One region of the Novosphingobium sp. TK71 genome, then DNA from elsewhere that is predicted to be linked to it. Evidence: riboswitches for the same ligand, from Rfam matches in the RefSeq annotation. Region 1 holds a riboswitch; the other holds the start of a gene.
The links. Region 1 has a riboswitch for cobalamin ahead of ACXJ16_RS19240 (ferredoxin-like domain-containing protein). Riboswitches for the same ligand answer to the same signal wherever they lie in the genome.
Positions count from the first base shown of each region.

Region 1 (11,518 bases):
AGGATGAGTTTTCACGACACCGGTTTGCACCGATCCATCCGGAAATCCGGCCAAGAAAAGGTTTCGGCATGACTCTCGAAATCCGCAAGCACGGGCGCGTCGGTGCCGAAATCCTGGGCATCGACTTGTCCCGGCCCTTCGCAACCGGTGATCTTGCCGCCATTCGCGCCGCCTTTGCGGACCATGGGGTGGTGTTCTTCCGCGATCAGTCCATCAGCGAGGAACAGCACATCGCCTTCGCCCGGAACTGGGGGGAGATCAACATCAACCGCTTCTTCGCCGCGCACCCGGGCTATCCCGAGATCGCGCTCGTCGTGAAGGAACCGGATCAGCAGCACAATATCGGCGGCGGCTGGCATACGGACCATTCCTACGATTTCGAGCCCGCGCTTGGATCGATCCTTGTCGCCCGCGAACTGCCCGCGCAAGGCGGCGCGACGGCTTTTGCCTCGATGTATGCCGCCTATGACGGCCTGCCCGAAGCCCTGCGCGCCCGGATCGAAGGCCGCAGCGCCGTCCATTCGGCGCGCCATGTCTTCGGCAGCAAGGCCGGGGTCTACGAAGCCGCGCAGGATACCCGACAGGACGGCCGCATCGGCAACTCCGGCGCGGCCGACGTGCTGGACGATCCGGTTCATCCGATGGTGATAACCCATCCGCTCAGCGGCAAGCGCGCGATCTACGTGAACCCCAGTTTCACGGTGCGCATCCAGGGCCTTTCCGAAGAAGCTTCCCAAGAGTTGCTTCAGGAAATCTACGCGCACTGCGTGAAGCCGGAATTCCAGGAGGATTTCCACTGGCGGGACGGCTCGATCGCCTTCTGGGACAACCGCGCGACCTGGCATTACGCCTACAACGACTATCACGGCCACCGCCGCGAAATGCACCGCATCACGATCGAGGGCGAAGTGCTGCGCTGAGGCGGCGTGGACCGATCGGCCCCGTGGGATTCCCTCGGACGGGGTCGCCAGCCCCGCACCGGAAAGCGGCAGGGGCATCGCCGTTTCTTTCGAGGGAAGCACGGTAATTGGCCGGGAATATGAACGTCATGAGCAGCGAGCCGGAACACATCAGCGCGAACGCCGGGGAGGACGACTTCTGGGATGTCGGCAGCATTGTCCGCGAACTCGCGGAGATCCGGCATCACTGGCGCACCACCAATACCCAGCATTCGGAATATGGGGTGGAAAGCTTCCCCTCCCGCGTGCGCCTTGCAAAAGTGGCCGACGAACTGTGCGGCGCGCTGTTCCCGCTCAGGCTCGGCCCCGATTTCGTCCGCCTGCACAACGAGGACACTTTCGTAACCCAGTCCCTGCAGATCGCGCTGAGCCGGCTTCAGGCCCAGTTGCGGCTCGAACTGACATATTCCTCCGGCACGCAGGACAAGGGCGCGATCGATCGCCATGCCTCGGAACTGGTCGCCGGGTTTTCCCGCCAGCTCCCCGCGATCCGGCGCCTGCTCGATATAGATATCGAAGCCGCCTATCGCGGCGACCCTTCGGCGCGCAGCCTCGACGAAGTGCTGATCTGCTATCCCGGGCTGCTGGCGATCATCCATCACCGCCTTGCCCACGCCCTGCACCTGCTGGGCGTACCGCTGGTGGCGCGCATCCTCTCGGAAATCTCGCATAGCCGAACGGGGATCGACATTCACCCCGGCGCGCAGATCGGACAGGGGTTCTTCATCGATCACGGCACCGGCGTGGTCATCGGGGAAACCGCGATCATCGGCGACAACGTTCGCATCTATCAGGGCGTGACGCTGGGCGCGAAGAACTTTCCCGCCGATCCTTCGGGTGCGCTGGTCAAGGCCACGCCGCGCCATCCGATCATCGAGGACGACGTAGTGATCTACGCTGGCGCGACGATCCTGGGCCGGGTGACGATCGGCAAGGGCTCCGAGATCGGCGGCAATGTCTGGCTCACGCACGGGGTTCCCGCGCACAGCCGGGTGTATCAGGCCCGGGAGAACCTGGTGACGAGCCAGAACGGCAAGGTTGCGCCCGCTCCCGGCTCGCTTAACTGACGGCCCGGCGCAGCAGGTAGACGTCCATGATCCAGCCATGGCTGGCGCGCAGTTCGGCCCGGTGCCGGACGATCTGCGGCGCGGCCGTGGCCAGCGGACCGTGGACCAGCGCTTCATGCGCCATGCCGAGATAGGCGCCCCACCAGATCGTCAGGCCCTCCTGCGGCAGCGCGGAAAAAGCGCACATGCCGTCTAGCATGACCACGACCGTTTCCGCGCCCTGCGGCCACCCATCCTCCCGAAGGCGGCGTCCGGTGGTGATCGTGACGGGTGAACCCAGAGTGTTGAGCGGGATGCAATGCGCCGCCGTCAGTGCCTGGATGCTGGTTATGCCCGGCACGACCTGCGTGCGCAGGGCCATTCCGCCCTCCGCGAGCAGGCCCGCGATCCGCAGCGTGCTGTCGTAAAGAGAGGGATCTCCCCAGACCAGCAGCGCCAGCTTGCCGCCCTGCGGCAGATGCGCACCGATCTGATCGGCCCAGACGCGGGCGATTGCGCCATGCCAGTCTCCCACCGCCTCAAGGTAGGGCGGCATTGGCGAGCGTTCCGGCAGATCGAATTCGGCGATGCGCACGGGCTGCGTCAGCACGGCACCGCAGATCGCGCGGCGCAGGTCCAGCAGGTCCGACTTGCGTTCGCCCTTACGCGGCAACAGGATCAGGTCCGCCTGGTTCAGTGCCTTCACCGCCGCCAAGGTCAAGTGATCGGGATTGCCGGTGCCGATCCCGATGAGATGAAGGTCGATCACGCGGCCGTCACTCTTCCAGCCCGGCGAAGCGGGATTCGGCCGTTTGCGGGCGGAACCGGCGGTCGTAACCTGCGGCATAGAGGCTGCTCTCGCCGGACACGCCCTGCCCCAGCGCCTTGCCCACGAGGATCAGCGCCGTCCGCTCCATGCTGCCCGCCACCGCGGCTTCCACCGAACCGAGGCTGGCACGCACGACACGCTCGTCCGGCCAGCTTGCCCGCCACACTACGGCGACCGGGCAATCCGCGCCGTAAGCGGGGAGCAGATCCCGCACCACCTGCCCGAGATTGTGGATCGACAGGTGAATCGCCAGCGTCGCGCCGGTCGCGGCGAACCGTGTCAGGCACTCGGCCTCGGGCATGGCGCTCGCCCGCCCGGGCGTGCGGGTAAGGACCAGCGACTGGGCCAGCGCGGGCACCGTCAATTCGGCCTCCAGCGCCGCCGCCGCCGCCGCGAATGCCGGAACGCCGGGGGTCACCGTGAACGGAATGCCCAGCGCCCGCAGCCGCCTGACCTGCTCCCCCATGGCCGACCAGATCGACAGGTCGCCCGAATGGAGCCGCGCCACGTCCTGCCCCGCGTCATGGGCTTCGCGGATCGCGGCCACGATCTCGTCCAGCGCCATCGAAGCGGTGTTCACGATGCGCGCGCCCGGCGGGCAATGGTCGAGGATGGCGGCAGGCACGAGCGAACCGGCATAGAGGCACACCGGGCTCGCCGCGATCAGATCTCGCCCGCGCAGCGTCAACAGGTCGGGCGCGCCGGGACCGGCTCCGATGAAATGAACGGTCATGGTTGAACTCCCTCGGCGATGGCGCAAGTCGCCATGCGGTCAGATGAAACGTGGCGGGGGGCGAGCAGCCTCGCGGCCGGACCGCAGGCGGCAAGCGCGGCAGCTTCGGCCACGCTGCCGGTTCCCCGCGCGGCAAGGCTTGCGGCGGAGCGGGTGATCGTGGATGCGGCGCGGAGCCGCTCGGCATCGATGGCCAGCAGCGGCAGGCCGAGACGGTCGGCCAGCGCCTTGAGCTGCGGGGCCTTGTCGCACGGGGCGGCCAGCGCCGCAATCGGCGGCAGGCCTGCGCAGGCCCCTTCCAGCGCGCGCTCCAGAGAGACGAGGTTCGCGCCCGCGCGAAATCCGAAACCAGCCACGATCACAGCACCACGCTCCACTGGACGATCGGATAGCTTGCCCTCCAGCCGCGCTTCGCGCCCAGCGGCGCCGCTTCGGACAGTTCGATCCGCATGAGGCTGCCTCCCCTCGCCCCGTGCCATTGCGCCAGCAACGCCTCCGATTCCAGCGTGACGGCATTGGCGACGAGACGCGCGCCCGGCCTCAGCACGGTCCAGAGACATTCCAGAAGCTCCGCACAGAGCCCGCCGCCGATGAACACCGCATCGGGCGCGGCCTGCCCGGCCAGCACGGCAGGCGCGCGGCCTTCCACCACGGACAGCCGATCAGCCCCCAGCGCCGCCGCATTGGCCCGCGCCCGCGCCGCACGCGCGGGGTCGCTCTCGAAGGCGATGGCCTGCATGTCCGGGTGCGCAAGCAGCCACTCTATCGCAATGGACCCCGAGCCGGTGCCGATATCCCACAGGGTCTCGCCCTGACGCGGCGCCAGCGCCGAAAGCGTGAGGGCCCGCACCGGGCGCTTGCTGATCTGTCCGTCATGCGCGAACCAGTCGTCCGGCAGGCCGGTGCCGCAGGGCAGAACCGCGCCGTTTCCGGCAAAACGGATACCCAGCGCCACGGGGTGCGCGATATCGGCAAAGTCAAGCTCTTCCGCGGCCGAATGGCGTATGCGCTCGCGCGGGCCGCCCAGCGCTTCGAGCACGGAAAGCTCCGAAGCTCCGAAGCCCAGTTCCGCGAGATAACGGGCCACCGCCACCGCCGCCGCGCCGTCACGAACCAAAACCAGCGCCCTTCGCCCCGGTGCGATGTGGCGGCGCAGGCGGCCAAGCGGCGCCGCGTGAAGGCCGAGGCAGGCCGTGCCCTCGATCGGCCAGCCAAGCCGCGAGGCGGCCAGCGCAAAGACCGAAGGTGCGGGATGCGCGGTCCATTCGTCCCGTCGCAGATGCCGGGTCACGACACTGCCCGCGCCGAACCAGAACGGATCGCCCGATACCAGCATGACCACGCGCCTGCCGCGATGGGCCAGCAGCGGTTCCAGTCCATCGGCGAAGGGCACTGGCCACGTCATCCGCTCACCTGTAGAGGCGGGCAGGAGCCCGAGGTGGCGTGCGGCGCCGGTCACCAGTTCGGCACCGGCCAGTGCCTCGCGGCTTGCATCGGAGAGACCGGAAAGCCCGTCCTCACCCATGCCGACAATGGTAAGCCATGGCTGTTCAGGAGTTTCCGGCATTTCCCATATCCTGGTTCTCGGCGGGACGACGGAAGCCAGCGCGCTGGTCGCCTCCCTGGCGGAGCGCGGGCTCACCGCGACACTGAGCTATGCGGGGCGCGTCGAACGGCCGAAGGCGCAGCCGGTGCCGGTGCGTATCGGCGGTTTCGGCGGCATCGAAGGGCTGGAACGCTATTTGCGGGAACACCGGGTCACCCATCTGGTAGATGCCACGCATCCGTTCGCCGCGACCATGAGCGCGCACGCGCTGGCCGCCGCCCAGAACACCGCAACACCGCACATCCGGCTCACCCGCCCACCGTGGCAACCCGCCCGAGGCGACCGCTGGCAGCATGCGGCCGATATCGAGGCCGCCGTTTCGGCGCTTGCCGGGCCGCCGCGCAGGGTCATGCTGGCACTCGGCCGGATGCATGTGAACGCTTTCGCGGTGCAGGGTCAGCACCACTACCTGCTGCGCTTCGTGGACCGCCCGGAACAGGCGCCCGCGCTTCCCGACCATCATCTGGTGGTCGATCGCGGCCCCTTCACCGCCGAGGCCGACACGCGCCTGCTGCGGGACCATGCCATCGACCTGATCGTCTGCAAGAATGCCGGGGGCACCGGGGCGGAGGCCAAGCTCATCGCCGCGCGCCGCCTCGGCGTGCCCGTGCTCATGATCGACCGCCCAGCGCCCGCCCGGGGCAAGACGGTTCACCACCCCGGCGAGGTGCTGCGCTGGCTTGGTCATGCCGCCGACCTCGGCGTGTAGAGGATCGGCCTTCCCGGCCGCTCGACCAGCCGGGTCCGGCTGGAACCGAGGATCACCATGGTGCGCATGTCCGCCATTTCCGGCCGGGCCTCGCCCAGCGTGACGACACGCATTTCCTCCTCCGGCGTGGAGACTGCGCGCGCGAACAGGATCAGCCGGTCCGCTCCGCATGTCTCGCGCAGGACTTCAAGGACGCGCGCAAACCCGTGCGGTCGCGCCTTCGAGCGGGGATTGTAGAACGCCATCGCAAAGTCCGCCTCTGCCGCAAGGCGCAGCCGCCGCTCGATCAGGGCCCAGGGCTTGAGATTGTCGGAGAGGTTGATGGCGCAGAAATCGTGGCCCAGCGGCGCGCCCGCCCGGGCGCTGGCCGCCAGCATCGCGGTAATCCCCGGCAGCACCCGTATATCGAGTTCGCGGTGCGCGGCAGGCCCCGCCTCCAGCGCCTCGAACACGGCGGAGGCCATTGCGAACACCCCCGGATCGCCCGACGACACCACCACGACCCGCCGCCCACTCGCCGCCATCTCCAGGGCATGGGCGGCGCGCTCCAGCTCCACCCGGTTGTCGCTGGCGTGAAGCGTCAGCCCTGCCCGCGCGGGGACGCGCGAAACGTATGGGGCATAGCCGACGATGTCGGTAGCCTCCGCCAGCGCCTGCGAGACTTCTGGCGTCACCAGCGCGGCATCGCCCGGACCGATGCCCGCAATCGCGATCCAGCCGCTCATGGCCGGCGGCCCTGCCCGTGGATCAGCAGGATCGAGAAATAGGGCGTCACGGCCTGCGCCTCGCACAGCGGCGTAACGCGTTGCTCCGCCATGGCCGCATGTTCCACCAGCCAGGCCTCTCCCTCGCGCCCGGCGGCGGCCACCGCGCGCCGCAGCTTGTCGAGATTGCGACCGATCTTCATGACGACCAGGGCATCGGTATCGCGAATGCGCCTTACCAGATCGTCCTCGGGCAGCGTGGCCATCAGAACGGTGAGCACGTCGTCTCCCCAGGTCATCGGCGCGCCGCTGGCAGTCCACGCGCCGGACATCCCGGTGATCCCGGGAACCACTCGTGTCGGCACCGAGCCCGACAGGCGGGTGTAGAGGTGCATGAACGAGCCGTAGAAGAACGGGTCGCCCTCGCACAGGACCACGACATCCTCGCCCGCACCGGCCAGCCGCGCGACATGGCCCGCGCAATGTTCGTAGAACTCGGAAAGGCAGGCGTTGTAGCGCGGGTCGGACAGCGGGATTTCCGTCGTGACCGGATACTCCATCGCGAATTCCACAACGTCTTCGCGCAGCATCCCCTCGACAATCCTGCGCGCCTGCCCGGGGCGGCCGGACTTGCGGAAATAGGCGACATGCCTTGCCTCGCGCACCAGACGGTCGGCGCGAACGCTCAGCAGGTCCTGCGCGCCGGGGCCAAGACCCACGCCGTGAACGGTGCCCGGCTTCATTCCGCGCTGCTCCCGATGGCGTTGATCGCGGCCACGGTGATGGCGCTGCCGCCCAGCCGCCCCTCGACGATGCAGCAGGGCACCGGCATCGCCTCCCACAGCGCGGCCTTGGACTCCACCGCGCCGACAAAGCCGACCGGACACCCTATGATCGCCGCCGGGCGCGGACAGGCGGGGTCTTCCAGCATGTTCAGCAAATGGAACAGCGCTGTCGGCGCATTGCCGATCGCCACCAGCGCCCCCTGCAGATGCGGCCGCCACAGTTCGAGCGCCGCGGCCGAGCGCGTGTTGGACATGGCTTTCGCCAGATCGGGAACCGCCGGGTCGTGCAGCGTGCAGATCACCGGATTGCCGGCGGGAAGGCGCGATCTGGTGATGCCTTCCGTCACCATGCGCGCATCGCAGAGCACCGGAGCCCCGCGCGCTGCAGCCGCGATCGCGGCTTCGGCGAAGCCCGCGGAGAACCGTATATGAGCGGCCAGTTCGACCATGCCCGAGGCATGGATCATGCGCACCGCGATACGCTCTTCCTCACGCGTGAAACGCTGGAGATCGGCCTCGGCACGGATGGTCGCGAAAGACTGGCGGTAGATCGCCGCGCCATCGGTTTCATAAAGATGAGGCATCATTCGGCTCCGAAATGGGCGAGCAGTTGTGGGAGATCGAGGCCGGACCGGCATGGCGGGTCTCCGGCAGCGGCATCGATGGAAAGGTCGAAGCGGCCGTTTCGCCCGGTCAGCGTGACGCTTGCAGGGGCGGAACGCGCACAGCCCTTGGCGCAGCCGGAGACGTGAAGGCGGCCCGGAACGTGCGCGGCCAGCCGCAAGGCCAGCGGCCGCGTCGCCACGGTCGCCTGCGGGCACAGCGGTGCTCCGGGGCAGGCGTCCACGCGCATGGCCGGATCGGCAGGATCGCTGACAAAGCCATCCCCGACAGGATCGGGGAGCGGGTTCGCGCCTTCCAGAAGAAGCACCCGCCACGGGGTGATCCGCAAGGCCGCCGCCCCGGAACGTGTGACGAGCGAGGCCAGCGCCGCCGCCTCCACGCTGCCGAAAGCGGCGCCGCAGGCATGGCCCATGGCATGGGCACCGGGGCCGATGACCGGACGCGGCGATGCGGGAGAGACCCATCCCCTGGCCCAGCCCGGCAGCTCGGCACGGTGCCGCGCCATCCTGCCGGATGCGATCCCGCCGGAGGCGACAAACCATTCCGCCAGTTCGACCAGCGCGCCTACCGCTTCGTCCACGGCAACGGGAATCCCCAGCGCCCGGCCATCCGCGCGCAGGATGAGCCCGCCGCCTTCGGCCCGTTCGATCCGAAAGTCCGCAGGGCTCCCGCCCAGAATCGGCGCGGCTCCGGCGTCCACGGCGAAACCCATCTTTCCCGGCAGTTCCGGCAGGCGAACCTGCGCACTGGCCAGCGCCCCGGCGATCCGGAACGTGTCATCCCCCGCCGTCCAGTCCGGCGCTACAAGGATATTGCGGCGGTTTTCGGTATCGGGCCGGGCATCCACCAGTTCCAGCGCCACCAACTGCTCCAGCAGGGCCGCCCAACCGGCTTCGGTCACACCCCGGATCTGGAGATTGGCACGGCGGCTGAGGTCGATCGCCCCGCTGCCGTATTCGCGGGCCAGCGCGCAGAGCGCCAGCGCCTGCGCGCGTGACAGGCGCCCAAGGCGCGGCCGCACGCGCACGATCAGCCCGTCGCCCGCCATCATCGGGCGCCAGGCACTGGGGCACCAGCCACGCACGGCAAAGTCGCTCATGTGCGGCGATCCGGGCGGGACCGCAGGATTTTCAACAAGGCACGCTTCGACGAGACGCGCATAAACGCTTTCAACCGCGCGCGGCGACGATGACCGGGGCTTGCCGACGAAGTCGGTCCGTGCGCAACGACAGGCGGGCGCGACATACGCCATCCCTGCACACCGATGCAGCCCCAGCCGCACAGGTTCGTCGCTCACGCGGAGTACCGAGCCTTGGCCTTTCCCTGGACCATGGCAAGAGCGACCGACGCGCCGGCAGGTCTCCTGGCTCACGGGTCAAAGCTCGATACGCGGCCTTCCCGGAACCGGCGCCGATGGGCGCCTTCATCCAGTGGCCGGCTCCGTTGAGGGAGCCCCGGCATCTCGCTCGCCGCTTACAGTTGCAGGGACAGCTGCGGAATGGGAGTTTCCTCCGCACCGCATTCCCATTTCAGCCCCGAAAGGCACCCGCGCGATCGTTGCAGGCCGGACGAAATCCGGCTTGCAGGTGCCGCCTAACCCAAAACGGGATCGATGCCAATCGCCAGCGCAGCCCTGCAAGCGCATCCCGGCGATATCGCACGGCAGCGTGCGATACCGGGCGGCCCGATTGCGCCCGATCCCCGATTGCGCCCGATCAATGCGGCTGACGGCGCAGGCGTCATGATCTGCGAAACCCGGAAGTCATCGCCGATGGTGACGAAACCTCAGGTCGGGTCCGGACGTTGCACACCGAGACGAAGGAGAATCCCATGCTCGAACATGTCCCTCAATGGCTTGGCGCCCTGTTTCACAACTTCCGCGCGGGACATTCCAAGCTGGCGATCGTCCGCGCCGGGCTGGTGCCGGAAGGCGCCTTCATAGACCTGTCCAGCCCCGCTTTCGAGAACGGCGCGCGCCTTCCCGCACGCTTCACGGCCGATGGCGAAGGCATATCCCCGCCGCTGGAATGGGGCGAGGTTCCTGCCGCCACCACCAGCCTGGCGCTACTGGTCGAAGACCCCGACGCTCCTGCGGCCGAGCCTCTTGTCCACGCCATCGTCTGGAACCTTCCCGCAGGCACACGGGCGATTCCCGAAGGCGGCATCGGCCCTGACGACGACGGTGCGCCGGACGGGCGCGATGTGGGGCGCAACAGCTATCAGGCCGAGGGCTGGCTGCCGCCCGATCCCCCGCCGGGCCACGGCACGCACGATTACGTCTTCCAGCTCTTCGCGCTTTCCCGCGCGCCCGTGCTGGAAACGAACCCGGGCCGTTCGGAATTCCTGGCGGCGATCAAGGACCATGTCCTGGCCGCCGGAATGCTGGTGGGCCATTACGCGCGCGGAGACGGGGAACCGGCTGACGAGGAGTAGGTCACGGCGGCAAAGGCGAGCGCCCCTTCGGCGCTCCCGCCCCGCTGTCATCTCCATTCGCGCAGGCGGGTTGCGCGCGCGGCCATTGTCAGCAGCGCAGGAAAGGACCGGGCCGCGTGACACCCGGCCTGCCGCAGGACCGGATGTTCCAGCATGTTCTGAAGCGCCATGGCCCGCCGGACCTGACCGCGAACCTCCGCGGCGAGCCTGCAGTCGTATCGCCGCGCGTCCTCGCCCGCCATCACGCTTTGCGCGGCAACGAAGGCGCTGCGCAGGGCGATGGCCATGCCGTCCCCGGTGAGCGAGGCGGTCATCGCCCACTGGTCTCCCAGCCGCAGCACCCGGCTGTTCGCGGTCCGGGCCGGGGCCATGCCGTAGTTCAGGTTGGCGATCGTTACAGGACGGTCGAACAGCGGCTCCGCATCGGCCAGCATTTCGCGCAGCGCCGCGATCTCGTCCAGCCGGGCGCGCAGGCCCGTCCAGTCCCCGCCGGACTGCGCAAGACGGCTGCGGCGCACGACGAGGCACAAGTTGGCCCGTCCACCCTCCACCATCTGAAGTCCCGCATAACCGCCGCCGAACAGAAAGAGCATGATCGTGCCCGCCAGACGGTGCATCGCGGCAGGGGCAAGGCGGTAATGCATCTTGAACCCCACGAAACCATCCTCCGCCCGCCCCGTGGACGCCGTGCCTCTTTCGCGCAGGGGCAGCTTGCCGGTTGCCAGCAGCAGATTCTCCCCCTCTCGGTCCCCCTCGCTCGTGCGGGCCAGGCAGCCGCCGAGTTGGAGTACCCTGACGCCTCGCTCCACGCGCGCGCCGGATGCGATGGCCTCCCTCAGCAGCGCCTCGTCCAGCACATGGCGGCTGAGGCCCCAGGCACCGAAGGGCAGCGGCGCCTCCGCTTCCACGGTGCCCGAAACCAGCCTGATCCGCTGGATCGGCACACCGCCCAGCGAAGCGGGGTCCACGCCAAGCTGGCGCAGATGCGCGGCGGCCTCCACCGAGAGGAATTCGCCGCAGACCTTGTGATGCGGCCCATGCTCGCGCTCCAGCAGGAGCACGTCCCGCCCCTGCCGCGCCAACAGGCAGG
Region 1 is NZ_JBSZKA010000001.1:658,333-669,850, reverse strand. Features, by position in the region: gene ACXJ16_RS19290 (TauD/TfdA dioxygenase family protein) at 69-920, shown strand; gene epsC (serine O-acetyltransferase EpsC) at 1,049-2,026, shown strand; gene cobF (precorrin-6A synthase (deacetylating)) at 2,019-2,774, opposite strand; gene cobM (precorrin-4 C(11)-methyltransferase) at 2,782-3,567, opposite strand; gene ACXJ16_RS19270 (cobalamin biosynthesis protein) at 3,564-3,929, opposite strand; gene cbiE (precorrin-6y C5,15-methyltransferase (decarboxylating) subunit CbiE) at 3,926-5,134, opposite strand; gene ACXJ16_RS19260 (cobalt-precorrin-6A reductase) at 5,133-5,882, shown strand; gene cobJ (precorrin-3B C(17)-methyltransferase) at 5,858-6,607, opposite strand; gene ACXJ16_RS19250 (precorrin-2 C(20)-methyltransferase) at 6,604-7,329, opposite strand; gene ACXJ16_RS19245 (precorrin-8X methylmutase) at 7,326-7,955, opposite strand; gene ACXJ16_RS19240 (ferredoxin-like domain-containing protein) at 7,955-9,094, opposite strand; cobalamin riboswitch at 9,332-9,560, opposite strand; gene ACXJ16_RS19235 (YbhB/YbcL family Raf kinase inhibitor-like protein) at 9,826-10,428, shown strand; gene ACXJ16_RS19230 (NAD(P)/FAD-dependent oxidoreductase) at 10,476-11,518, opposite strand, start outside.

Region 2 (11,518 bases), on a different replicon from region 1:
CGGCATGGACCCGCAGGCGGCCGAATTCGCCGATGGCGAGATTCGCGCGGGCAACCGTTCGGCACGGCTGGCCGATGCCGCGAAATCGGGCGAACTCGTTGCCGAAGAGACGATGCAGTGGGGCGATCTCGCCAAGAAGTTCCAGCAATCGACCTTCGGCGCGCACTTCGTGGAAGCGGCAGTGGATTCCTATACCGGCGAAGTCCGCGTGCGGCGGATGCTGGCGGTCTGCGCGGCCGGGCGCATCCTCAACCCCAAGACCGCGCGCAGCCAGGTGATCGGCGCGATGACCATGGGCGTGGGCGGCGCGTTGATGGAGGAACTGGCGGTGGACAAGCGTTTCGGCTTCTTCGTCAACCACGACCTTGCCGGATACGAAGTGCCGGTCCACGCCGACATCCCGCATCAGGAAGTGGTGTTCCTGGACGAGGCGGACGACAAGGTCTCGCCGATGAAGGCCAAGGGCGTGGGCGAACTCGGGCTTTGCGGCGTGGGGGCGGCAGTGGCCAACGCGGTCTACAACGCGACGGGCGTCCGCATTCGCGATTATCCGATCACGCTGGACAAGCACCTCGCGAAGCTGCCGGCGATTGCCTAGCCGAAAAGTGCCGCGATCAGTTCCGGCGCCGACGGAAAATAGAAGTGCATGTAGCTCGCAGTGAGCGAGCCCTGCCGGAAAATCCGCTCGCCCTTGCGCCCGTCCGGCGTGCGGGCGAGCGCTGCGGGTTCAAGGCCGGTTTCCAGCCTGGAGTAATGGAACGTGTGGCCGCGGACTGCGTGGCCGCCGAGTTCGGCTTCCTGCATGCCCAGTGCGGCAAGCCGGGGCTGCATCCTGGCCTGCGCAGGCAGCAGGCCCAGCATCGGCGCACTCGTGCCTGATGCGTCCTCCAGCCGTTCGCAGGCGTAGAGCATGCCGCCGCACTCGGCGAGGATCGGGCGTTCGGCCAGGAAATGCTCCCGTATGGCCCCGATCATCGTCCGGTTCGCGGTGAGCGCGCAGAGGTGAAGTTCGGGATAGCCGCCGGGCAGCCAGAGCGCGTCGCATTCCGGCAGCGCCGTGTCGCGCAGGGGCGAGAAGAATGACAGCCGGGCGCCCGCGCTTTCGAGAAAGGCGAGGTTGGCCGGGTAGATGAACCCGAACGCCTCGTCCCGGGCCACGGCGATGCGCCGGCCCGCCAGCGAGGGCGGCGGAGCGGCGCAGCGGGGCGCGGCCGGAAAGGACACCGGTTCCGGCAGCCACAGGGCGCTTTCGGGCAGGAGATCGGCGGCGCGGTCTATCCGCGCTTCGATATCGGGGACTTCACCGGCCTGCACCAGTCCGAGATGACGTTCGGGCAGGCCGGCACCCTCGTCGCGCCGCATCGCGCCGAGCCATTGCACGCCTTCCTTCAGGCCGCGTTCCAGCAGTTCGGCATGGCGTTCGCTGCCCACGCGGTTGGCGAGCACGGCGGCGAGGGTCACATCGTCGCGGTAAGTCGCCAGACCGTGGACGAGCGCGCCGAAGGTCTGCGCCATGGAGGAACCATCCATCACCGCCATCACCGGCAGGCCGAAATGCCGGGCGAGGTCGGCGGAGGACGGGGTGCCGTCGAACAGGCCCATCACCCCTTCGACAAGGATCAGGTCGGCCTCCAGCGCTGCTTCGTGCAGCAGCGCGCGGCACTGGTCTTCGCCGCACATGAACAGGTCCAGCTGGTGGACGGGCGCGCCACTGGCGATCTCGTGGACCATCGGGTCGAGGAAGTCCGGCCCGCACTTGAACACCCGCACCCGGCGCCCGGCACGGACATGGCGGCGGGCGAGGGCGGCAGTCACCAGCGTCTTGCCCTGTCCCGAGGACGGCGCGGCGACGAGCAGGGCGGGGCAGGCGGTCATCGGGCAGCCACCGCGCGGAGGCACGGATATCGCCCGGACGGAAAGGCTCGGCAGTGGTGCATGATGGTTCGGTTCCCCCCTTCCGGCGGCCGGACCTATGGCACTTCGCAAGGCTGCGCAAGCAGCGCGCTCTTGCACGCCGGACCGCCACCCGATAGGGCCGCCGCTGCGACAGGTTCCCCGCGAGGGGATCAAAAGGGAACGCGGGTTCAAGACCCGGGCTGCCCCTGCAACTGTAAGCGGAGAGCCGTGCGGCCATTTCGCCATTGGGGGTGCAAATCCCTGAGAAGGCGGCCGAAACGGCATTGACCCGTGAGCCAGGAGACCTGCCTGCCGCAGTCGTTCTTCGACCGGACAGGGTGAGCCGGGCGAACGGGGCTATCCTCGCGCAACGACAGCCACTGCCGTGCCGGCTCCCGGCGCGAAAGGGCCTGTCGTCGCCTGCCGAACGACTGCCGCCTTTCGCGCGAGTGCCGACCCGGCCGGGTTCGACGCTCGCTTGAAGGATATGCCGTGAACTGCCGAATACCCGCCGCCAGCACCCTTGCTCTTGCGCTGGCCTGTCACCCTCTCCCGGCGCTGGCCGAGGCGGCCGATGCCGCGTCCTCCGGCGAGCGCATCGTCGTTACCGCGCTGCGCACGCCGGTTGCGGCCGACCGGGTGGCCGACACCGTCACCGTGCTGGACGAGGCGCAGATCGTTGCCGCCCAGCCCATTGCACTGACCGACGCGCTGCTGCGCACGCCAGGCATCAGCCTGTCGCGCAACGGTGGCTACGGCACCACCACCTCGCTGCGCATTCGCGGCGCCGATGCCGGGCAGGGCGTCATGGTGATCGACGGGATGCGCCTGTCCGATGCCTCCTCGACGGCAGGGGGATACGGTTTCGCCAACCTGTTCGTCGACGATATCGACCGCATCGAGATATTGCGCGGGCCGCAGTCTATCCTGTGGGGCAGCGATGCCATCGGCGGGGTCGTCAATGTCAGCACCCGCCGTCCCACCGAGCCGCTGGAAGGCAGCTTCGCGCTGGAGGCCGGAACCCACGATACCGTTTCGGCCCGCGCCGGGGTGGGAGGCACCTCCGAGGCGATCGACTGGCGGATTTCCGCCTCCCGCTTCACCACCGACGGCATCTCGGCCCGCTCCAACGGCACCGAGGACGATGGCTACCGGCGCAGTTCCGCAAGCGGCACCATGACCTTCCGCGTCGCGCCGGGCGTCTCGCTGGACCTGCGCGGCTACTGGTCGGATTCGAAGAACGATTTCGACGGCACCTCGGGCGATTCACGGGCCTATGGCCGGACCGGGGAATGGTCGGGCTATGCCGGGCTCAATTTCGAACTGGCGGGCGGCAGGCTGGCCAACCGCGTCGCCCTGCTCCAGACCGAGACCGACCGCGAGAACTACGACCCCGCGCGGACGATCCGCCCCATCACCTTCGACGCCCATGGCCGGGTGCGCCGCTTCGAGTACCAGGGCACTTACGCGTTCTCGGACAAGGTGCAGGCCGTGTTCGGCGCCGAGCGCGAGGAGCAGCGGATGACCACCGCCTCGCCCTCCAACAGCACGGCGGCCTATGTTCTCACGCCCACCACGGCGGATACGGACAGCGTCTACGGCGAACTGCGCCTGACACCGCTGGCCGGGCTGACGCTCAACGGGGGCGCGCGCTACGATCACCAGTCGCGCTTCGGCGGCAGCACGGTGTTCAGCGCGGGCGCGGTCTATACGCCCAACGCCGGCGCCACGGTGCTGCGCGCCAGCTATGACGAGGGTTTCAAGGCGCCCTCGCTCTATCAGCTGTTCAGCCTCTATGGCGCGGCGGATCTCAGGCCCGAGAAGGCCCGGGGCTGGGAAGTGGGCGCGGAACAGGGTTTCGGCGAAGTGCTGCGCCTTTCCGCGACTTGGTTCGAGCGGGACACCGACAACCTGATCGATTTCGCCTATTGCCCGACCAGCGGCGCCCTGCCGGACGTGTGCTACGTTCCCGGCACCACGACATCGCGCTTCGGCTATTACGCCAACGTCAAGGCGAGCCACGCGCGCGGGCTGGAACTGGCGGCTTCGGCCAGATGGGGCATCCTCTTCGCCCAGGGCAACTACAGCTTGATAGAGGCAGAGGACCGCACAGCGGGCAGCAGCACTTACGGCCGCCAGCTCCAGCGCGTGCCCCGGCACCTCGCCAATGCCGAGGCCGGCGTGGACCTGCCGCAGGGCCTGCGCGCCAGCGTTGCCGCGCGCTATTCGGGCGAGAGCTACAACGCCGCCACCGGCACCGCCATGCTCGGCGACTACTGGCTGGTGGACCTGCGCGCGCAGTGGCAGGCCAGGGAAGGCCTGATTCTTCAAGGACGTATCGAAAACGTGGGCAACGAGAATTATGAGACCGTGAGCGGCTACGGCACGCTCGGCCGCACCTTGTACCTCGGGCTGAGGAGCCGGTTCTGATGCTGCGCCCCGTCGAACCCGGTCCCGCCGTGCTGGTGTGCAGCACATGCCGCCACTCCGCCGAGGCACGCGATGACGAAAACGGCCAGCGCGGCGGTGCGCTGCTGGCCGAGGCCATGCGCGACGTGCAGGCAGCGGAGCCCGACCTGCAGGGCGTTGCCGTTCACGAGATGCCCTGCCTCTTCGCCTGCCAGCGCCATTGCACCGTGGCGATCCGGGCGCCGGGCAAGCTCGGCTATGTGCTGGGTGACTTCGCGCCGGACGAGCAGGCTGCCCGTGCGATCCTCGAATATGCCGTGCGCCATGCCGCCAGCGAGGAAGGCCAGGTGCCTTATCGGGAGTGGCCGCAGGGCGTGAAAGGCCACTTCATCACCCGCACCCCGCCTGAAGGTTTCATCTGCTCATGATCCGTTTCGCCGATCCTGCCGCCTTCGCGGCGTCACTCGCCCGGCTTCCCGCGCCCGATGCGGCGGCTACCGAGGCCGCCCGCGCGCGCCAGTCGGAACTGACCAAGCCGCTGGGCTCGCTCGGCCGGCTGGAGGAGATCGCGGTGTTCATGGCCGGCTGGCAGGGCCGGGAACGTCCGCGCGCCGATCTGATCCGCGCCGTGATCTTCGCAGGCAACCACGGCGTCGCCGCACGCGGGGTGAGCGCCTATCCGCCCGAAGTGACGGTGCAGATGGTCGCCAACTTCCGAGCCGGAGGCGCGGCGATCAATGCGCTGACCGCGGCCTGCGGGGCCGAACTTGCGGTGGTTCCGCTCGATCTCGACCGACCGACCGGCGACATCACCTGCCTGCCCGCCATGAGCGAGGGGGATTGCCTGGCCGCGCTCAACGCCGGTGCGGCTGCGGTAGCGGCGGATACCGAACTGCTGTTCGTGGGAGAGATGGGCATCGGCAACACCACGCCTGCCGCCGCGCTCGCCGCGCAGGTCTTCGGGGGCGAGGCGGCGGACTGGATCGGGCGAGGCACCGGGCTCGACGATGACGGGCTGGCGCGCAAGGCGGCGGCGGTGGCGGCCACGCTTTCGCTGCACGGCCGGCATTGCGGCACCGCCTTCGAGACCCTGCGCCGTCTCGGCGGACGGGAGATCGCCGCCATGGCGGGCGCGGTGCTGGCGGCGCGGCACTTGCGGGTGCCGGTCCTGCTCGACGGGTTCATCACTTGCGCGGCGATGGCGCCGCTGCTCGCCGACAATGACGCGTTTCTGGCGCACTGCCTTGCCGCGCACTGTTCGGCGGAAGCGGGCCATGCCCGCCTGCTCGATCGTTTCGGCCTCGATCCGCTGCTTCAACTGGGCATGAGGTTGGGCGAAGGCTCGGGCGCGGCGGTGGCGGCGCAGATCGTGCGTTCGGCGATCGCCGCGCACAATGGCATGGCGACGTTCGCCGAAGCGGCGGTTGCGGGCAAGAATGCGGGCAGGGACGCGGAAACGGCGCAGGCGTGAGCGGGATCCTCGTCCACCTGATGCGGCATGGGGCGCCGCAGGAGCCGGGCCTGCTGCTCGGCCACCGCGACGATGCGCCGACCCCGGCGGGCGTGGCGCGCTGCGTCACGCGTTCGGGCGGGCTGGCGTTCGATCGGGTGATCTCTTCGGACTTGCGCCGGTCCAGCATTCCTGCCGCGCAGATCGCGGTCAGCCGCCGCCTGCCGCACGAACGCGATCCGCGCTGGCGCGAGATCGATTTCGGTGAATGGGACGGCCTTGCCCCCCAGCAGCTCGATCCGGCGGTGCAGGCGCGGTTCTGGGACGATCCGGAAGCCCATGCCCCGCCCGGCGGCGAGCGCTGGTCGCAGCTTTGTGCCCGCGTCGGCGAGGCGCTGACCGGGATCGACGGCGCCAGCCTGATCCTCACGCATGGCGGCGCCATGCGGGCGGCTCTTTCGGTGCTTTTCGGGTTCGACCATCGGCAGGTCTGGGCATTCGAACTGCCCTATGGCGCGCTCGTCAGCCTGCGCATCTGGCCGGGGGAGAACCTGCCCGCCGCGCAGATCATCACGCTCGACAGCGGCAAGCCGGCATGAGGGGGCTGGTCCTCGCGCTCCAGTTCCTGACCCGGCTGCCGCTTCCGGCGGTCCAGGCCGATGCCGGTGATTTCGCGCGGTCCATGCGCTGGTTCCCGGTGGCGGGGCTGGCGGTCGGCGCGGCGGTGGCGGCGGCGTGGCGGCTGGGCATGTACACCGGCGACACCTGGCTGGCGGCGCTGTTCGGCCTGGCCGGCTGGGCCGCGATAACCGGCGCGCTCCATCTCGACGGCCTTGGTGACGTTGCCGACGGCGCGGGCGCAGCGCACAAGGACCGGGCGCGCATTTCCGCCGTGATGGCGGACCCTCATGTCGGCAGCTTCGCGGTGGTCGCGGTGGTGCTCCAGCTGCTTACCAAGCTGGTCCTGCTTCACGCGCTGGCGGCAGGGCACATGGCGGGGCAGATGACGGGGCAGGTGGGCGGAGCGGTGTGGGCGCTGGTGCTTGTCCCGCCGCTTGCGCGTATCGCACCGCTGGTGTGGACGCTCACGCTGCCGCCGCTGCACGAAGGGCTCGGCAGCCGGTTTCGCAGCGCCGTCGGCTGGGGGCATGTCATCGGCTGGAGCGTGGCGGCATTGGCCGCCGGGCTGCTGGTCGCGCCCGCACTGCTGGCGGTGTTCCTGGCGGTTCCGGCGTGGGGCTGGTGGCTGAAACGCCGGATCGGCGGCATTTCCGGGGACGGGCACGGGGCCGGGATCGAAGTGGTGGAAACCGCCTTGCTCCTCGCACTGGTGGTGGTGCGATGAGCGGCGCCTTCATGTTCCACGGCGGCCGGGTGAGCGAGGCCGCCAGGCTCTACGGCGGCGCGCCGGAGGACTGGCTGGACCTTTCCACGGGCCTCAATCCATCGCCCTGGCCCGCGCAGGCCCCGGTAGACTGGACCGCCTTGCCCGATCCCGATGCGCTGGCCCGCCTCGAAGCTGCCGCCGCCCGCCATTTCGGCGTGGAGCCCGGCCTGTGCTGTGCGGTGCCGGGCAGCGAAACCGCGCTGCGCCTGCTCGGAAAGGCGCTGGCGCTGCCGGGCCGGGCGCTGGTTCCGGCCTATCGTACGCACAAGGAGGCGTTCTTCCCGTCGCGTCCGGCACACTTCGGCGAAGTGCCACGGGGGCAGGAAGTCTTCGTCATGGCCAATCCGAACAACCCTGACGGCGTGCTGCGCGCGCCCGAAGCGGTCATCGAATGGGCGAGGCACATCCACGAGGCGGGCGGATTCCTGATCGTGGACGAGGCTTTCGCGGATTGTCAGCCCGAGGCCAGCGTAGCCGGCGCGGTGGCACCCGGCTTCAGGATGATCGTGCTGCGCTCGTTCGGGAAGTTCTTCGGGCTTGCGGGATTGCGGCTCGGCTTCGTGCTCGGCCCGCCCGCGCTCATGATGCTGCTGCGCCAGATGCTGGGTAGCTGGCCGGTGCATTCGGCCGCGCTGGCGCTGGGCGAGGCGGCCTATGGCGACAGTGCGTGGATTGCCGAGACGCGGCGCCAGCTTCCGGTCCGCGCCGCGGCGCTCGATACGGTGCTGCGCCGTCACGGCCTTTCGCCCGAGGGTGACTGCCCGCTATTCCGGCTGGTGACGGGATGCGAGGGCAAGGCGCTGTTCGAGCGGCTTGCCCGTGCGCGCATTCTCGTGCGGCCCTTCGCGGAACATCCCGACTGGGTGCGGCTGGGCGTGCCCGCCGATCCCGCCGCGCTTGACCGGCTTGGCGAGGCGCTGGCGTGATCGAGCCGGTCGCCTTTGCGGCCATGGTGCTGGAAGGCGGGCTGGGCTGGCCGGGGTGGATCTACGGCCTGATCGGCCATCCCGTGGGCCTTTTCGCAAGGGTCATCACCGGCTGCGAGCGGAAGCTGAACCGGGCGGACTGGTCCGACATGGCGCGCCGGATCGCTGGGCTTGCGGCGATGCTCGGCCTGATCGGCATGGTATGGGCGGGCACCGCGTTCGTCGTCTGGATCGTGCGCGGCATGGCGGGCGACTGGGCCTGGCTGCTGCTGGCTATCCTCGCATGGCCGGCACTTGCAGCGCGCAGTCTTGACGATCACGTTCGCCCGGTTCTCTCCGCGCTGGAGGCAGGGGATCTGGCCGAGGCCCGCCATGCGGTCGGCATGATCGTCGGCCGTGATACCGCAGGGCTCGACGAGGCGGGCGTGGTTCGCGCCGCGATCGAGAGCCTTGCCGAGAGTTTCTGCGACGGTGTGGCCGCGCCGCTGTTCTGGCTGCTGCTGGGCGGTGTGCCGGGGGGCTGGGCTTACAAGGCGATCAACACGGCGGACAGCCTGATCGGCCATCCCGAGCCGCCGCTGCGTGCCTATGGCTGGGCGGCGGCCCGGATCGACGATGCGGCGAACCTGATTCCGGCGCGGCTTGCGGGGGTGCTGATCTGCCTCGCCGGAGGCGGCGGGTGGCGGGTCATGGCGCGCGATCACGGCCGCCATGCCTCGCCCAATGCCGGGTGGCCGGAGGCGGCGATGGCGGGCGTGCTGGGCGTGCGGCTCGCCGGGCCGATCATCTACGACGGTGTGCTTGCGGCCAAGCCCTGGATCGGGGAGGAGGGCCGGGAAGCGGGCGCGCGCGATCTGCGCCGGGCGCTGGGCATTTATCGCAGGGCCTGCGCCTTGCTGGGAATTATCGCGTTGGGAGTGGCATGGCTGGCTTGATGTTGCAGGGAACCGGCTCGGACGTGGGCAAGTCGGTCATGGTGGCGGGGCTGTGCCGGGCGCTGGCTAACCGCGGGCTCAGGGTCCTGCCGTTCAAGCCGCAGAACATGTCCAACAATGCCGCCGTCACGCCGGAAGGCGGGGAGATCGGACGGGCGCAGGCGCTTCAGGCCCTGGCCGCGCGGGCGCCGCTCCATGTCGACATGAACCCGGTCCTGCTGAAGCCGCAGGCGGACCGGACCTCGCAGCTGGTCGTTCACGGCGCAGTGCGCGGCACGCTTGGCAGCGCCAATTTCCGGGAGGCGCGGCGGATCCTGCTGCCCGAAGTCATGGCAAGCTATCGCCGGCTTGAGGCGCGCTGCGATCTCGTGGTGGTGGAAGGCGCGGGCTCTCCGGCGGAGATCAACCTGCGCGCCGGGGACATCGCCAACATGGGCTTCGCGCGTGAGGCCGGGGTGCCGGTGGTGCTGGTCGGCGATATCGACCGGGGCGGCGTGATCGCGGCCGTGGCGGGCACGCGGGCGGTGATCGAGCCTGACGATGCCGCACAGATCCGGGGCTTCCTCATCAACAAGTTTCGCGGCGATCCGGCGCTGTTCGCAGATGGTTACGCCGCTATCGAGCGTCTTTCCGGCTGGCGCGGCTACGGAGTCATGCCCTGGGCCGGCGCGGTCGGCCGGTTGCCGAGCGAGGACGCCGTAGTGCTCGAACGCGGGCTCGGCGGCGCTGGGGGCAAGCTGCTCGTCGCCTGCCCGATCCTGCCGCGTATCGCCAATTTCGATGACCTCGACCCGCTTCGGCAGGAGTCCGGCGTGGACGTGGCGATGATCCCGCCCGGCACGCCGATTCCGGCCGAAGCGGCGCTCATCGTGATTCCGGGCTCCAAGGCGACGATGGCGGACATGGCATTCCTGCGGGCCGAGGGCTGGGACATCGACGTGCTTGCCCATCACCGGCGCGGGGGCATGGTCCTGGGGATCTGCGGGGGCTACCAGATGTTGGGGCGCAGCATCGCCGATCCGCTCGGTATCGAGGGCGCGGCGGGCGAGATCGCCGGTCTGGGCCTGCTCGACGTGACGACCGTGCTCGGGGATCGCAAGGCCCTGCGCGAGGTTTCCGGCACCGCGCTGGGCAAGCCGCTGACCGGGTTTGAAATGCACCTGGGGGTGACTGAACGACACCGGGCCGAACCTTTCGCCATGCTGGGCGGCAACCGGGCCGACGGCGCTGTCGATGCAAGCGGAATGGTGATGGGAACGTACTGCCACGGCCTGCTCGCCTCCACCGATCTGCGCGCCGAACTGCTTGCGCGCCTCGGCGCGAAAAGCGACCGGCGCGATCATGGAGCCGGTGTCGATGCCGCGCTCGACGAACTGGCAGCCGGGATGGAGCGCCATCTCGATATCGACGGCCTGCTGGCCCTTACGGAGTATCGCGCATGACCAGTACATTCGTTCTCGGGGGCGCGCGGTCGGGCAAGAGCCGGCACGGGCAGGCCCTGGTCGAGGGGGTTCCCGGCCGCCTGGTCTACATCGCCACCGGGCAGGCGCTCGATGACGAGATGGAGGCGCGGATCGCCCGGCACCGCGAGGATCGCGGTCCGCGCTGGTCGACGCTGGAGGCGCCGATGGAACTTGTCGAGGCGATCGGGAAGGCGGCAGGGGAAGCCGACGCCGTGCTGGTCGATTGCCTGACGCTCTGGTTGTCGAACCTCATGCTGGCGGAAGCGGCATTGCAGCCGCGGTTCGATGCGCTGTGCCGGGCTATCGCCGACTGTCCCAAGCCGCTGGTGCTGGTGGCGAACGAGGTCGGGATGGGGATCGTCCCCGAGACCTCGCTGGGCCGGCGTTTTCGTGACGAGGCGGGGCGGCTCAACCAGCAGGTCGCGGCAACCGTGGATCATGCCGTCCTGGTCGCGGCGGGGCTGCCGCTGGTGCTGAAGTAGCCGGCAAGGAAAAAGCCGCCCCTTTCGGGGGCGGCTTTCCGGTTTTCAGGCAGGCTTTTTAGAAGTCCATCCAGTCATCGGCGGTGGCGAGCGCTTTCAGCGGCTTTCGCGAGGCCATCGTCTGGATCGGCGCGCTGGCCGGGATGTTGGCCGAGCTGCTGACAGGCACGGGGCGGAGCGCCGGGCGCAGGCCCTGCGGTTCGTTGCCGATGCGGAACATCGCGGCGCGGTCCGACAGCGAGGTGACCTCGCTGTTGAGGTTGCGCGCCGCCGCGGAGGTCTCCTCGACCATCGCGGCGTTCTGCTGGGTGGCCTGGTCCATCGTGCCGATCGTGGCGCTGATCTGGGTGATCGTCGAGGACTGGGCCTGGTTGTCGCTGGCGATGTTGCTCAGCAGCGAGTGCACTTCGGTGACATCGCCCGAGATGTTCTGCAGGGCACCGTCCACGCGCTGGACCGCTTCCACGGCGGTGCCGATGTCGGTCTGGGTCGCGGTGAGCTGTTCGCGGGCGCGCTTGGCTTCCTCTTCCGAGCGCATGGCGAGCGCCGAGACGAGATCGGCCACGACCG
Region 2 is NZ_CM143962.1:3,299,381-3,310,898, forward strand. Features, by position in the region: gene paoC (aldehyde oxidoreductase molybdenum-binding subunit PaoC) at 1-598, shown strand, start outside; gene ACXJ16_RS15625 (cobyrinic acid a,c-diamide synthase CobB) at 595-1,875, opposite strand; cobalamin riboswitch at 2,032-2,223, shown strand; gene ACXJ16_RS15630 (TonB-dependent receptor plug domain-containing protein) at 2,389-4,326, shown strand; gene ACXJ16_RS15635 (DUF1636 domain-containing protein) at 4,326-4,733, shown strand; gene cobT (nicotinate-nucleotide--dimethylbenzimidazole phosphoribosyltransferase) at 4,730-5,776, shown strand; gene ACXJ16_RS15645 (histidine phosphatase family protein) at 5,773-6,354, shown strand; gene ACXJ16_RS15650 (adenosylcobinamide-GDP ribazoletransferase) at 6,351-7,100, shown strand; gene ACXJ16_RS15655 (threonine-phosphate decarboxylase) at 7,097-8,068, shown strand; gene cbiB (adenosylcobinamide-phosphate synthase CbiB) at 8,065-9,003, shown strand; gene ACXJ16_RS15665 (cobyric acid synthase) at 8,991-10,445, shown strand; gene cobU (bifunctional adenosylcobinamide kinase/adenosylcobinamide-phosphate guanylyltransferase) at 10,442-10,948, shown strand; gene ACXJ16_RS15675 (methyl-accepting chemotaxis protein) at 11,007-11,518, opposite strand, start outside.
Region 2: another riboswitch for cobalamin. It lies ahead of ACXJ16_RS15630 (TonB-dependent receptor plug domain-containing protein); the one in region 1 lies ahead of ACXJ16_RS19240 (ferredoxin-like domain-containing protein).